Regions from separate parts of the Paenibacillus sp. S02 genome, predicted to be linked through region 4. Evidence: a T-box and tRNA genes for the amino acid it is inferred to sense, from the RefSeq annotation. Region 4 holds a T-box; the other regions hold tRNA genes.
What was found. The T-box of region 4 lies ahead of leuS (leucine--tRNA ligase). A T-box ahead of a tRNA ligase gene usually reads a tRNA of that ligase, here a tRNA-Leu.

Region 1 (3,264 bases), 470 kb from region 4:
ATAACAGGCTTATCTCCCCCAAGAGTCCACATCGACGGGGAGGTTTGGCACCTCGATGTCGGCTCATCGCATCCTGGGGCTGAAGTAGGTCCCAAGGGTTGGGCTGTTCGCCCATTAAAGCGGTACGCGAGCTGGGTTCAGAACGTCGTGAGACAGTTCGGTCCCTATCTGTCGTGGGCGTAGGAAATTTGAGAGGAGCTGTCCTTAGTACGAGAGGACCGGGATGGACGTACCGCTGGTGTACCAGTTGTTCCGCCAGGAGCACCGCTGGGTAGCTATGTACGGAAGGGATAAGCGCTGAAAGCATCTAAGCGTGAAGCCCCCCTCAAGATGAGATTTCCCAGTATGTAAGACCCCTTGAAGACGACGAGGTAGATAGGTTGGGGGTGGAAGTGCAGTAATGCATGGAGCTGACCAATACTAATCGGTCGAGGGCTTATCCTAAAATAAAACGCAAATGAGTTTCGGATCCAGTTTTCAGGGTGTAACCTTGAAGGTATGTACAAGTGACATACGACAAGCGCATGGCTATTCATTCACACGATAAGTGATGAACCGAATAACCGTACGGTAGAATTTACGATGTAAATTCATGTTTGGTGGCGATAGCGGAGGGGTTCCACACGTACCCATCCCGAACACGACCGTTAAGCCCTCCAGCGCCGATGGTACTTGGACCGCAGGGTCCTGGGAGAGTAGGACGTCGCCAAGCAGAGCTTTATGATTAATATTCCCTGATAGCTCAGTTGGTAGAGCACTCGACTGTTAATCGAGTTGTCACAGGTTCGAGTCCTGTTCGGGGAGCCATATGGAGAGGTGTCCGAGTTGGCCGAAGGAGCACGATTGGAAATCGTGTAGGCGCCAAAAGCGTCTCGAGGGTTCGAATCCCTCTCTCTCCGCCATAATTATTTTATTGCATGGCCCGTTGGTCAAGGGGTTAAGACACCTCCCTTTCACGGAGGTAACAGGGGTTCGAATCCCCTACGGGTCATAAGTAGTATGGAGGCTTAGCTCAGCTGGGAGAGCATCTGCCTTACAAGCAGAGGGTCGGGGGTTCGAGCCCCTCAGCCTCCACCATTTTTTTAAATAGCAGTCCCTAATATTATCGCGGGGTGGAGCAGTTCGGTAGCTCGTCGGGCTCATAACCCGAAGGTCGCAGGTTCAAATCCTGCCCCCGCAACCAATTAACTTTTGAATATAAACTGCTATGGAACTGTGGTGTAGAGGCCTAACATGCCTGCCTGTCACGCAGGAGATCGCGGGTTCGAATCCCGTCAGTTCCGCCATTTTTATAAAGTTATATTACCCTGTTGGGAGCCATTAGCTCAGTTGGTAGAGCACCTGACTTTTAATCAGGGTGTCGAAGGTTCGAGTCCTTCATGGCTCACCATTCATGAACTTATATGTCATGAATATAATGATATTGCGGACGTGGCTCAGCGGTAGAGCATCGCCTTGCCAAGGCGAGGGTCGCGGGTTCGATTCCCGTCGTCCGCTCCATATTTGCGCCCTTAGCTCAGCTGGATAGAGCGTTTGACTACGAATCAAAAGGCCGGGAGTTCGAATCTCTCAGGGCGCGCCATTAACTTCATAAGCCGGTGTGGCGGAATTGGCAGACGCGCGCGACTCAAAATCGTGAGGGAAACCGTGGAGGTTCGAGTCCTCTCACCGGCATCTATTTCGGGATGTAGCTCAGCTTGGTAGAGCACCTGGTTTGGGACCAGGGGGTCGCATGTTCAAATCGTGTCATCCCGATTCAAAAGAAAAGTCGCTGGAAGCAGCGGCTTTTTTGTTATATTAATATCTTTTTGTATAAATCAGTAATCGTCAGGTCACACTAACATAAAAAGTGGGACGGAAGGGATTACTGTGAAGCGATTAAGTTGGAAAAAACAGATGAAACGGCGCTGGAAACAGTGGAGAAGAACAGTGTGGGCTTGTAGCATTTTTGGTGCAGCTTGTTTGCTGGCAGGGTTGGGTATTCTGTTTTCGAATTATTTGCAGGCTATGTTGTTACAGCCACTCGCTACCACCGTCATGGCAGAGGAGAGCGTGGAGGAGGCTTCACATCTGAGTCCAACTGAAGATCACTCCTCACAGACGCAACTATTGCAAAGTATTCGTGCTTCCGGTATAAGCAGGAAGACCCGTCTATTAACCACCTACGTGTGTGGTACGGAAACACTTTCCTTGGGAACACTAAGTTCACAGCAGCTAGAGACCTTACTGAAGCAACATCCCGATTGGAAGGGACGACTTAATACCAAAGGAGAGGTGTGGCTGGAGCGCAGGGTGGAAGACTTGTCAGAGTCATGCAAAGAGCGTGGATACATGGGTTTGAGCACTGACGGCCAGCTTACATTGTATGAAGGGCTACCTAAAAGAGAAAAAGTTATCCGCACTTTTTTTCAATTGGATGTGGGTTCCATGGAGACGGCCTTGCCAGAAGGGGTGTATAAACAACTTCAGCAGGGGATCCGTGTACAGGATATAAATGAGTATAACAGTGTAATCTCCACTTTTAGTGACTTTGCCGTGGAGCGAACACAAAGGGTATTAAAGCAGCACTATTGATTACAACTACGGAGACGTTAGGCATTGCCGATGAGGTGAGGCTTGAAGCGTCTCTTTTTATGTTTTTACTCACGTTTAAATTTTTTCCTCTATTAGATACAAAGTTTTGTTATAATGAAAAGAACGACACATATGTTCGCTTTATATGGTATTTGGCCATGATTATATTAAGGATAACGTCTGGCTATTGTTTAGTTACGCCATGTTTGAGCGATAGGGGAGAGATTTTTTTGCGTTTTTTAGGAATTGATCCGGGCATTGCCATTGTGGGCTTCGGATTTGTAGACAAGATTGGCAGCAAGGTGGTTCCTGTACAGTATGGCTGCATCCAGACGGAGGCCCATACACCGGAAGAAGAAAGGCTGCTTCATGTGTATGAAGGCATGTTGCAATTAATAGATAAATATAAGCCTGATGCAGTAGCACTGGAAAAGCTCTTTTTTAATCGCAACGTTACAACCGCTATGTCTGTAAGTCAGGCACGTGGGGTGCTGGTACTAGCTGCAAAACAACGTAATTTGCCTATAGGTGAATACACGCCGATGCAGGTAAAGCAGGCTATTGTAGGGTATGGTAAGGCTGAGAAAAAACAGGTACAAGAAATGGTCAGAATGTTTCTAAAGCTTCAAGTTGTGCCCAAACCGGACGATGTAGCGGATGCTTTGGCGGTGGCTATTTGTCATGCGCATT
Region 2 (3,264 bases), 2.4 Mb from region 4:
ATGACGCAAGTCATGCAAATACAGGAAGAAGAACGTAAACGCTTTTCAAGAGAGCTACATGATGGGATAGGGCAAAGCTTATTTTCACTTATTATTCAGTTAGACAGCCAACTTGCCGAACAACCTAGTGCTGCTCTGGAGAGTCTTCGTTCGCAGGTGACCGACATCATCAAAGATGTTCGTGGTCTAGCGTGGGAACTTCGTCCCTCAGTTCTGGATGATTTGGGTGTCGTTCCAGCTATAAGAACCTATATTGAAAACTTCTGTTCTCATTACGGGATTGAGGTGCATTTTCAATGCACTCTACGTAAACGCCTTGATATTCGCAAGGAAATAGCAATTTATCGGATTGTACAGGAGGCATTAACGAATGTAGCCAAATACGCAGATGTAGCGGAGGCATATGTCGACGTTGAGGATCAAGATGAAATGATACAAGTGACCATTCGGGATGAGGGCATTGGATTCTCTGGAAAGTCCCAAGGAGAGGGAGTTGGATTGTTTAGTATGGAAGAACGAGCTAGAGGGGTAGGGGGATTTATGAGCATGACCTCTGCTCCAGATGAGGGAACCTCCATCCAGCTGGCCATTCCCGTGTAAAAACTGTCCACTAGATCGGTTATCGGTGTATACCAGTTGTATGATCAGAACGATATACACCGATACCGAGATTATGAATAATCAACACATTGTGGGTACATGAAGATAGATACAAAAAAAAGAGAGAGCTCTGTCCCCAGACAGGCTCTCTTTATTTATAAGGTGTCACCACTGAGGCAACAAGAATCCGCTATAGCAAAAAGCGGGTGATGGGAATCGAACCCACGCTACCAGCTTGGAAGGCTGGAGTTCTACCATTGAACTACACCCGCAAATCAGTATCGGGATGACACGATTTGAACATGCGACCCCCTGGTCCCAAACCAGGTGCTCTACCAAGCTGAGCTACATCCCGACATTATACTTTTTTTAAGAAATGGCGCGCCCTGAGAGATTCGAACTCCCGGCCTTTTGATTCGTAGTCAAACGCTCTATCCAGCTGAGCTAAGGGCGCATATTTAAATCCATAATGAGCAGTCAAGGCGCCACCCAGATTTGAACTGGGGATGAAGCTTTTGCAGAGCTTTGCCTTACCACTTGGCTATGGCGCCGTATGGATAATGGAGCGGACGACGGGAATCGAACCCGCGACCCTCGCCTTGGCAAGGCGATGCTCTACCGCTGAGCCACGTCCGCAAAATATGGTGCGGTCGAGAGGACTCGAACCTCCACGGGGGTTAGCCCACACGGACCTGAACCGTGCGCGTCTGCCAATTCCGCCACGACCGCAAAATAATTATAAATGGTGAGCCATGAAGGACTCGAACCTTCGACACCCTGATTAAAAGTCAGGTGCTCTACCAACTGAGCTAATGGCTCTTAATGGCTGGGGATATAGGATTTGAACCTATGCATGACGGAGTCAAAGTCCGTTGCCTTACCGCTTGGCTAATCCCCAATAAATTAAGAATAAAGGGCGGCCGATGGGGCTTGAACCCACGAATGCCGGAGTCACAGTCCGGTGCGTTAACCACTTCGCCACGACCGCCATATGATTATGAAAAGACTGGTGGAGGATGATGGATTCGAACCACCGAACCCGTAAGGGAGCAGATTTACAGTCTGATGCGTTTGGCCACTTCGCTAATCCTCCAAAATGGTGCCGGCGAGAGGACTTGAACCCCCAACCTACTGATTACAAGTCAGTTGCTCTACCAGTTGAGCTACACCGGCACATTACTCATTTCCCACTTGAAAGGTGGCTCGGGACGGAATCGAACCGCCGACACGAGGATTTTCAGTCCTCTGCTCTACCGACTGAGCTACCGAGCCATATTTTGTTTTATTACTACACCATATAATCCACACTATATATGCTAACTATATATGAGGTTAAAATGGCGGAACTGACGGGATTCGAACCCGCGATCTCCTGCGTGACAGGCAGGCATGTTAGGCCTCTACACCACAGTTCCAGAGGCATTTCCAATAGGAAATTAATTGCGGGGGCAGGATTTGAACCTACGACCTTCGGGTTATGAGCCCGACGAGCTACCGAACTGCTCCACCCCGCGACATTAAAAGGGATTTATCAAATTTTCTTATGGTGGAGGCTGAGGGGATCGAACCCCCGACCCTCTGCTTGTAAGGCAGATGCTCTCCCAGCTGAGCTAAGCCTCCATATTATGACCCGTAGGGGATTCGAACCCCTGTTACCTCCGTGAAAGGGAGGTGTCTTAACCCCTTGACCAACGGGCCTTACAAAATAAGTTCTGGTTCCAATAAATTTATGGCGGAGAGAGAGGGATTCGAACCCTCGCACCACTTTCGCAGTCTAACCCCTTAGCAGAGGGTCCCCTTATAGCCACTTGGGTATCTCTCCGAGTAGCGGCAGAGGGGATCGAACCCCCGACCTCACGGGTATGAACCGTACGCTCTAGCCAGCTGAGCTACGCCGCCACCTTATATATAAAAGTCAGAAATATTCAAAACATGGCTCCCCGAACAGGACTCGAACCTGTGACAACTCGATTAACAGTCGAGTGCTCTACCAACTGAGCTATCAGGGAATATTGGTGGAGCCAAGCGGGATCGAACCGCTGACCTCCTGCGTGCAAGGCAGGCGCTCTCCCAGCTGAGCTATGGCCCCAATCTTTTTGTTATTCTAGAAGTGGTGGGCCTTAGTGGACTCGAACCACCGACCTCACCCTTATCAGGGGTGCGCTCTAACCAGCTGAGCTAAAGGCCCTAACATGTAAAACTTCATCATCCTTTAAAGGATATCGCTTGGCGACGTCCTACTCTCCCAGGACCCTGCGGTCCAAGTACCATCGGCGCTGGAGGGCTTAACGGTCGTGTTCGGGATGGGTACGTGTGGAACCCCTCCGCTATCGCCACCAAACATGAATTTACATCGTAAATTCTACCGTACGGTTATTCGGTTCATCACTTATCGTGTGAATGAATAGCCATGCGCTTGTCGTATGTCACTTGTACATACCTTCAAGGTTACACCCTGAAAACTGGATCCGAAACTCATTTGCGTTTTATTTAGGATAAGCCCTCGACCGATTAGTATTGGTCAGCTCCATGCATTACTGCACTTCCACCCCCAACCTATCTACCTCGTCGTCTTCAAGGGGTCTTACATACTGGGAAATCTCATCTTGAGGGGGGCTTCACGCTTAGATGCTTTCAGCGCTTATCCCTTCCGTACATAGCTAC
Region 3 (3,264 bases), 1.2 Mb from region 4:
GACGGAAAGACCCCATGGAGCTTTACTGCAGCTTGATATTGAATTTGGGTACGATCTGTACAGGATAGGTGGGAGCCGTTGAATCTTGAGCGCCAGCTTGAGAGGAGGCATCCTTGGGATACCACCCTGATCGTATCTAGGTTCTAACTTGGTACCGTGAACCGGTACGAGGACAGTGTCAGGTGGGCAGTTTGACTGGGGCGGTCGCCTCCTAAAGAGTAACGGAGGCGCCCCAAGGTTCCCTCAGAATGGTTGGAAATCATTCGAAGAGTGCAAAGGCAGAAGGGAGCTTGACTGCGAGACCTACAAGTCGAGCAGGGACGAAAGTCGGGCTTAGTGATCCGGTGGTACCGCATGGAAGGGCCATCGCTCAACGGATAAAAGCTACCCTGGGGATAACAGGCTTATCTCCCCCAAGAGTCCACATCGACGGGGAGGTTTGGCACCTCGATGTCGGCTCATCGCATCCTGGGGCTGAAGTAGGTCCCAAGGGTTGGGCTGTTCGCCCATTAAAGCGGTACGCGAGCTGGGTTCAGAACGTCGTGAGACAGTTCGGTCCCTATCTGTCGTGGGCGTAGGAAATTTGAGAGGAGCTGTCCTTAGTACGAGAGGACCGGGATGGACGTACCGCTGGTGTACCAGTTGTTCCGCCAGGAGCACCGCTGGGTAGCTATGTACGGAAGGGATAAGCGCTGAAAGCATCTAAGCGTGAAGCCCCCCTCAAGATGAGATTTCCCAGTATGTAAGACCCCTTGAAGACGACGAGGTAGATAGGTTGGGGGTGGAAGTGCAGTAATGCATGGAGCTGACCAATACTAATCGGTCGAGGGCTTATCCTAAAATAAAACGCAATGAGTTTCGGATCCAGTTTTCAGGGTGTAACCTTGAAAGTATGTACAAGTGACATACAACAAGCGCATGGCTATTCATTCACACGATAAGTGATGAACCGAATAACCGTACGGTAGAATTTACGATGTAAATTCATGTTTGGTGGCGATAGCGGAGGGGTTCCACACGTACCCATCCCGAACACGACCGTTAAGCCCTCCAGCGCCGATGGTACTTGGACCGCAGGGTCCTGGGAGAGTAGGACGTCGCCAAGCAGAGCTTTATGATTAATATTCCCTGATAGCTCAGTTGGTAGAGCACTCGACTGTTAATCGAGTTGTCACAGGTTCGAGTCCTGTTCGGGGAGCCATTTGCTCTCATAGCTCAGCAGGTAGAGTGCATCCATGGTAAGGATGAGGTCACCGGTTCGAACCCGGTTGAGAGCTTGTTATAGGATGGCCCGTTGGTCAAGGGGTTAAGACACCTCCCTTTCACGGAGGTAACAGGGGTTCGAATCCCCTACGGGTCATAGGATATTATGGAGGCTTAGCTCAGCTGGGAGAGCATCTGCCTTACAAGCAGAGGGTCGGGGGTTCGAGCCCCTCAGCCTCCACCATTTTTCATCCTCTTACCTGGATGAAATCTTGGGGAGTTGTGAATCATATGCATATTGGGGATTAGCCAAGCGGTAAGGCAACGGACTTTGACTCCGTCATGCATAGGTTCAAATCCTATATCCCCAGCCATTAAGAGCCATTAGCTCAGTTGGTAGAGCACCTGACTTTTAATCAGGGTGTCGAAGGTTCGAGTCCTTCATGGCTCACCATTGTATTACATGCGCGTGTGGCGGAATTGGCAGACGCACTAGACTTAGGATCTAGCGTCTTTGACGTGGGGGTTCAAGTCCCTCCACGCGCATATTGTTTTTGCGGACGTGGCTCAGCGGTAGAGCATCGCCTTGCCAAGGCGAGGGTCGCGGGTTCGATTCCCGTCGTCCGCTCCATATTTGCGCCCTTAGCTCAGCTGGATAGAGCGTTTGACTACGAATCAAAAGGCCGGGAGTTCGAATCTCTCAGGGCGCGCCATATTTTAAAAAAATTATATCGGGATGTAGCTCAGCTTGGTAGAGCACCTGGTTTGGGACCAGGGGGTCGCATGTTCAAATCGTGTCATCCCGATACTATTTTGCGGGTGTAGTTCAATGGTAGAACTTCAGCCTTCCAAGCTGATAGCGTGGGTTCGATTCCCATCACCCGCTTACCGATTACCTAGAAGCCGAAAGGCTTCTTTTTATTTTGTCCACATTACATTTACTTTTATGTATATAAGCTAGTGCAATTATGTCTCCTGTCATGCACAGTTGGGGATGACTTGTGCATATTGTACATAGGCTCTTGTTACTTTTGACACCTAGATCCCGAATTTCCCCTCTAACGTACCCCTTTCTCCGGCAGTAAGGCTAATTTCGTGATCAAATCCTTTGAATATAGGAATCCTATAGCTATTATGGTACGAATTCATGGTGATAACTCGACAGTTGTTCTTGGGTTGTGCACATTTCCCTTTATTTATGTGGGTAAGAATCGAAGTGTTAAAGAGGAAACACCTTAGAAACACTGAGAAAATGGCTAATTTGTGTATATCTTTGTGGATAGAAGGCTAATAGAGTTGACTTTGTCAACAAATAATAAACATATACACACCTGTTGCATGAATTTGTACCTTTAAAAACAGACTCTTTATAAGAGACTGTGCATAATGTTTCACGCATCATTAGTGTATATATTAATTTCTATTTATTAATTTCATATTTATTCATAACAATCCAATATTTTCTCGAAAGAAGTAATTCAAAAAGATGATTTTTTACTGTAAATTTTGCAGCTTTTCATGCGTTTTTATTGTATGATGTTAAGAAAGTGTCAAATTTCGTGTGTATACGTACCTTTGCTACAACTGTATATGGTGTGGAACAGATCAGATGGGGGGAAAAGCATGACTGAGCTTACGTTAACCGCTAACAAAAACCAATCCAACAACCTGCTACGGCGGGACGTTCGTTTTCTAGGGAATATTCTTGGTGAGGTTTTGGTTCATCAGGGTGGCAACGAACTTTTGGATATCGTGGAGAAAATACGTGAGACAAGTAAATCGTTACGTGCCGGGTATCAGCCGGAGTTGTATGAGAATTTCAAACAAATGGTCAGCGGACTGGATACGGATATTCGTCACCAGGTTATTCGCGCGTTTGCGATTTATTTTCAGTTGGTGAATATCGCTGAGCAAAACCATCGTATTCGTCGTAAGCGGGATTATGAGCATTCCGCTGGTGAAGATGTTCAGCCCGGTTCCATTGAAAGTTCCGTTCAGGAGCTTAAACAAGGGGGCTTCTCCGCTGAGGACGTTAGCAACTTGCTGAAAGAGCTCTCTTTG
Region 4 (3,264 bases):
GCCGTCATTTGTAATTTTATCGTTCAGGCTACCATCCTCGGAAACAAACAGGCGCCATACGCGGGACAGAAAACGATGTGCTCCTTCTACCCCATTCTCATTCCATGGCTTGGTCGCTTCCAGCGGCCCCATAAACATCTCATAAATACGCAACGTATCGGCGCCAAACGTATTGACAATATCATCAGGATTAATGACATTACCGCGTGATTTACTCATTTTTTCATTGTTATTGCCCAAAATCATACCCTGGTTGACCAGCTTATAAAAAGGCTCTTTCGTTTCCACTACGCCGATATCATACAGTACCTTATGCCAGAAACGGGCATACAGCAAGTGAAGAACCGCATGTTCCGCTCCGCCAATATACAAATCAACAGGCATCCATTCACGTTGTTTCTCTTTGGATACAAGCTCTTTGTCATTTTTCGGATCAATAAAGCGCAGGTAATACCAGCAACTGCCTGCCCATTGCGGCATTGTATTTGTCTCGCGGCGTGCTTTCATACCTGTCTCAGGATCAATGGTTTCGATCCAATCTGTTGCGTTCGCCAGCGGGGATTCACCTGTACCTGAAGGCTTGATATTGTCCATCTCCGGCAGGACGAGCGGAAGTTGGTCCTCAGGAACCGTTTTGATCGTTCCATCTTCCAGATGAATTACCGGAATCGGCTCGCCCCAATAGCGTTGACGGCTGAACAGCCAGTCACGCAGGCGATAGGTGACTTTGCCGTGTCCTTTGCCCTCGGCTTCCAGCCATTCAATCATCTTCGGAATCGCTTCCTCGTTGGTAAGTCCATTCAGCGGGCCTGAATTGACGTGCGGTCCATCCTCAGTATATGGCTCATTAGCGACATCTCCACCTTGGACAACCTCAATGATACTCAATCCGAATTGCTTGGCAAATTCCCAGTCACGCGCATCGTGAGCAGGTACAGCCATAATCGCTCCAGTTCCGTAGCCTGCTAGTACATAGTCAGCAATCCAGATCGGCAGCTTTTCGCCGTTCACCGGGTTCACTGCATAAGCTCCTGTGAATACGCCTGTTTTATCCTTGGCCAGATCCGTACGCTCCAGATCGCTTTTACGAGCAGCTTGTTCACGGTACTGTTGTACAGCATCCTTTTGCTCAGGCGTAGTGATAATATCCACCAATTCCTGCTCTGGTGCCAGCACACAGTAGCTTGCGCCGAACAGTGTATCTGGACGGGTTGTAAATACTGTAAGTTGCTCGTCATAGCCTTCAATTGGAAAACGAACCTCTGCCCCGGTAGACTTACCGATCCAGTTCCGCTGCATATCCTTAATACTCTCAGACCAATCCAGTTCCTCCAGATCCTCCAGCAGACGATCCGCGTATTCCGTAATTTTCAGCATCCATTGACGCATTGGTTTACGGACGACCGGATGACCGCCACGCTCACTCTTACCGTCAATAACTTCTTCATTCGCTAGCACCGTTCCCAGCGCTGGGCACCAGTTCACGGGTACTTCAGCTACATATGCAAGGCCGCGCTTGTACAGCTGGATGAAGATCCACTGTGTCCATTTGTAATAATCAGGATCCGTCGTACTGATTTCACGATCCCAGTCGTAGGAGAAGCCGAGCGATTTGATTTGACGGCGGAAGTTATTTACATTTTTCACCGTAATTTCGCGTGGGTGCTCCCCTGTATCCAGCGCATGCTGCTCGGCAGGCAGACCGAAGGCGTCCCAACCCATCGGATGCAGTACGTTGTAGCCGCGCATTCTTTTATATCGTGAAACAATATCCGTAGCTGTGTAGCCCTCCGGGTGGCCTACATGCAGGCCGGCTCCAGATGGGTACGGAAACATATCCAAAGCATAAAACTTAGGTTTGCCCGGCTCTTCCCCGGTGCGGAACGTCTTGTTCTCATCCCAATATTTCTGCCATTTTGGTTCAATACTTTGCGGTTGATAGCCGTGCTTCGGCTGTGTGTCTGTCATTGTCTTTTCCTCCTCAAACGGTATGCAACAAAAAAACCTCTGCATCCCGTAGCGTGTCAGCGCTAGGGACGAGAGGTTATATTCCCGTGGTACCACCCTAGTTAGCAGAAAGCGTTCTTCGCGTTCTACTCCCTTTGCACCTGATAACGGAGGTGATCCGATGCGGGTTAATAACAGGATACAAGCACCTGTATAGGGCGTTCCTGCGTTGGACGCATATCTCCGAGGCGAGTTCACTTTGCGCTGTCAACCGGCTTGCACCACCCGCCGGCTCTCTACATGTCCAGACAAAGCTACTATTCCTCATCAGCGATTGTTTAACCGTTAATAATGGCACTATTATATTGAAAACCGCGAAAAAAGTCAAATAAGGACTACCTTTGGTGTTAAAGACCCTCTTCATACTAATTGTTCATGACACATGCATACGAATGTTTTATAATAATTCCGAGTTAAATCGCTTCAAGTTGAGATGAGTTGAGATAAGAAAGGTGAGCTGAGAAATGGCACAGATTAAAATTTACGGAATAAAAGAAACTCTAAATCCAATCAAAAAGCAACTTTCAGAGGTGATTCATTCTGCTGTGGTGGATGCGTTCAAATATCCTCCTGACAAGAGGTTTCATCGTTTTTTTCCTATGGATCAGGAAGACTTTATATATGCCGATGGTCGCTCTGAGGCGTACACCATTATTGAAATCAGTATCTTTGAAGGCAGAACGACAGAAGCTAAGAAGAAACTCATTAACCTGTTATTCCAAAGAATTAACGATCTTTTGGGTATTTCTCCACAGGATCTTGAGATTACTATATTTGAAACACCCAAACAGAACTGGGGCATTCGGGGTGTACCGGGTGATGAGCTTCAGTTGAACTATAAAGTGAATATATGAGTGCAAAAAGACGCCCTTCATGTCATCATGAAAAGCGTCTTTCTTTTTCCCATATTCGCTCAATGAAGCCTTGCTATTTTACAGCTACATAAAACAGTCTCGCCGCGTCATCTTCTGCTTCTACCCATTCAAAATCCGCATATACCTTCACATCACGAAAACCCGCTTTGGACAATTCTGCCTTCATCCAGTCTGGGTCATAGGCACGTTGTACATGTATTTCCTCGAAACGCTGGTATAGATCGCGTCCTTCTTGTTCTGCTTTCGCAAAGATACTAAGATGATGCTCAATTTCACAACGGGGAGTGTCCAACGCACATGTCCAGATATACGAGATAGAGCGTTCGTCCAGTACGAAAGGCTGCTCTTCATCATAACGTAAAAACGTCTGGGGATGATGTAC

Region 1: it encodes a tRNA-Leu, which carries the amino acid that the T-box ahead of leuS (leucine--tRNA ligase) is inferred to sense. The anticodon was not compared.
Region 2: it encodes a tRNA-Leu, which carries the amino acid that the T-box ahead of leuS (leucine--tRNA ligase) is inferred to sense. The anticodon was not compared.
Region 3: it encodes a tRNA-Leu, which carries the amino acid that the T-box ahead of leuS (leucine--tRNA ligase) is inferred to sense. The anticodon was not compared.

Annotation. Positions count from the first base shown of each region.
Region 1 covers NZ_CP073682.1:4,571,069-4,574,332, reverse strand. The annotation lists rRNA gene KAI36_RS20275 (23S ribosomal RNA) at 1-444, shown strand, start outside; rRNA gene rrf (5S ribosomal RNA) at 596-712, shown strand; tRNA gene KAI36_RS20265 (tRNA-Asn) at 732-807, shown strand; tRNA gene KAI36_RS20260 (tRNA-Ser) at 811-902, shown strand; tRNA gene KAI36_RS20255 (tRNA-Glu) at 920-991, shown strand; tRNA gene KAI36_RS20250 (tRNA-Val) at 1,002-1,077, shown strand; tRNA gene KAI36_RS20245 (tRNA-Met) at 1,107-1,183, shown strand; tRNA gene KAI36_RS20240 (tRNA-Asp) at 1,210-1,286, shown strand; tRNA gene KAI36_RS20235 (tRNA-Lys) at 1,315-1,390, shown strand; tRNA gene KAI36_RS20230 (tRNA-Gly) at 1,426-1,500, shown strand; tRNA gene KAI36_RS20225 (tRNA-Arg) at 1,506-1,582, shown strand; tRNA gene KAI36_RS20220 (tRNA-Leu) at 1,595-1,674, shown strand; tRNA gene KAI36_RS20215 (tRNA-Pro) at 1,682-1,755, shown strand; gene KAI36_RS20210 (BofC C-terminal domain-containing protein) at 1,870-2,574, shown strand; gene ruvC (crossover junction endodeoxyribonuclease RuvC) at 2,805-3,264, shown strand, end outside.
Region 2 covers NZ_CP073682.1:418,646-421,909, reverse strand. The annotation lists gene KAI36_RS01900 (PAS domain-containing sensor histidine kinase) at 1-600, shown strand, start outside; tRNA gene KAI36_RS01895 (tRNA-Gly) at 802-872, opposite strand; tRNA gene KAI36_RS01890 (tRNA-Pro) at 882-955, opposite strand; tRNA gene KAI36_RS01885 (tRNA-Arg) at 978-1,054, opposite strand; tRNA gene KAI36_RS01880 (tRNA-Cys) at 1,081-1,151, opposite strand; tRNA gene KAI36_RS01875 (tRNA-Gly) at 1,162-1,236, opposite strand; tRNA gene KAI36_RS01870 (tRNA-Leu) at 1,243-1,329, opposite strand; tRNA gene KAI36_RS01865 (tRNA-Lys) at 1,344-1,419, opposite strand; tRNA gene KAI36_RS01860 (tRNA-Gln) at 1,424-1,498, opposite strand; tRNA gene KAI36_RS01855 (tRNA-His) at 1,516-1,588, opposite strand; tRNA gene KAI36_RS01850 (tRNA-Tyr) at 1,608-1,693, opposite strand; tRNA gene KAI36_RS01845 (tRNA-Thr) at 1,698-1,773, opposite strand; tRNA gene KAI36_RS01840 (tRNA-Phe) at 1,800-1,872, opposite strand; tRNA gene KAI36_RS01835 (tRNA-Asp) at 1,939-2,015, opposite strand; tRNA gene KAI36_RS01830 (tRNA-Met) at 2,041-2,114, opposite strand; tRNA gene KAI36_RS01825 (tRNA-Val) at 2,145-2,220, opposite strand; tRNA gene KAI36_RS01820 (tRNA-Glu) at 2,227-2,298, opposite strand; tRNA gene KAI36_RS01815 (tRNA-Ser) at 2,331-2,422, opposite strand; tRNA gene KAI36_RS01810 (tRNA-Met) at 2,426-2,499, opposite strand; tRNA gene KAI36_RS01805 (tRNA-Asn) at 2,534-2,609, opposite strand; tRNA gene KAI36_RS01800 (tRNA-Ala) at 2,614-2,689, opposite strand; tRNA gene KAI36_RS01795 (tRNA-Ile) at 2,712-2,788, opposite strand; rRNA gene rrf (5S ribosomal RNA) at 2,825-2,941, opposite strand; rRNA gene KAI36_RS01785 (23S ribosomal RNA) at 3,092-3,264, opposite strand, start outside.
Region 3 covers NZ_CP073682.1:5,263,165-5,266,428, reverse strand. The annotation lists rRNA gene KAI36_RS23435 (23S ribosomal RNA) at 1-839, shown strand, start outside; rRNA gene rrf (5S ribosomal RNA) at 990-1,106, shown strand; tRNA gene KAI36_RS23425 (tRNA-Asn) at 1,126-1,201, shown strand; tRNA gene KAI36_RS23420 (tRNA-Thr) at 1,205-1,277, shown strand; tRNA gene KAI36_RS23415 (tRNA-Glu) at 1,289-1,360, shown strand; tRNA gene KAI36_RS23410 (tRNA-Val) at 1,372-1,447, shown strand; tRNA gene KAI36_RS23405 (tRNA-Gln) at 1,503-1,577, shown strand; tRNA gene KAI36_RS23400 (tRNA-Lys) at 1,582-1,657, shown strand; tRNA gene KAI36_RS23395 (tRNA-Leu) at 1,669-1,749, shown strand; tRNA gene KAI36_RS23390 (tRNA-Gly) at 1,760-1,834, shown strand; tRNA gene KAI36_RS23385 (tRNA-Arg) at 1,840-1,916, shown strand; tRNA gene KAI36_RS23380 (tRNA-Pro) at 1,936-2,009, shown strand; tRNA gene KAI36_RS23375 (tRNA-Gly) at 2,019-2,089, shown strand; gene ppc (phosphoenolpyruvate carboxylase) at 2,827-3,264, shown strand, end outside.
Region 4 covers NZ_CP073682.1:4,096,196-4,099,459, forward strand. The annotation lists gene leuS (leucine--tRNA ligase) at 1-1,968, opposite strand, end outside; T-box leader at 2,030-2,287, opposite strand; gene KAI36_RS18160 (tautomerase family protein) at 2,472-2,861, shown strand; gene KAI36_RS18165 (class I SAM-dependent DNA methyltransferase) at 2,935-3,264, opposite strand, start outside.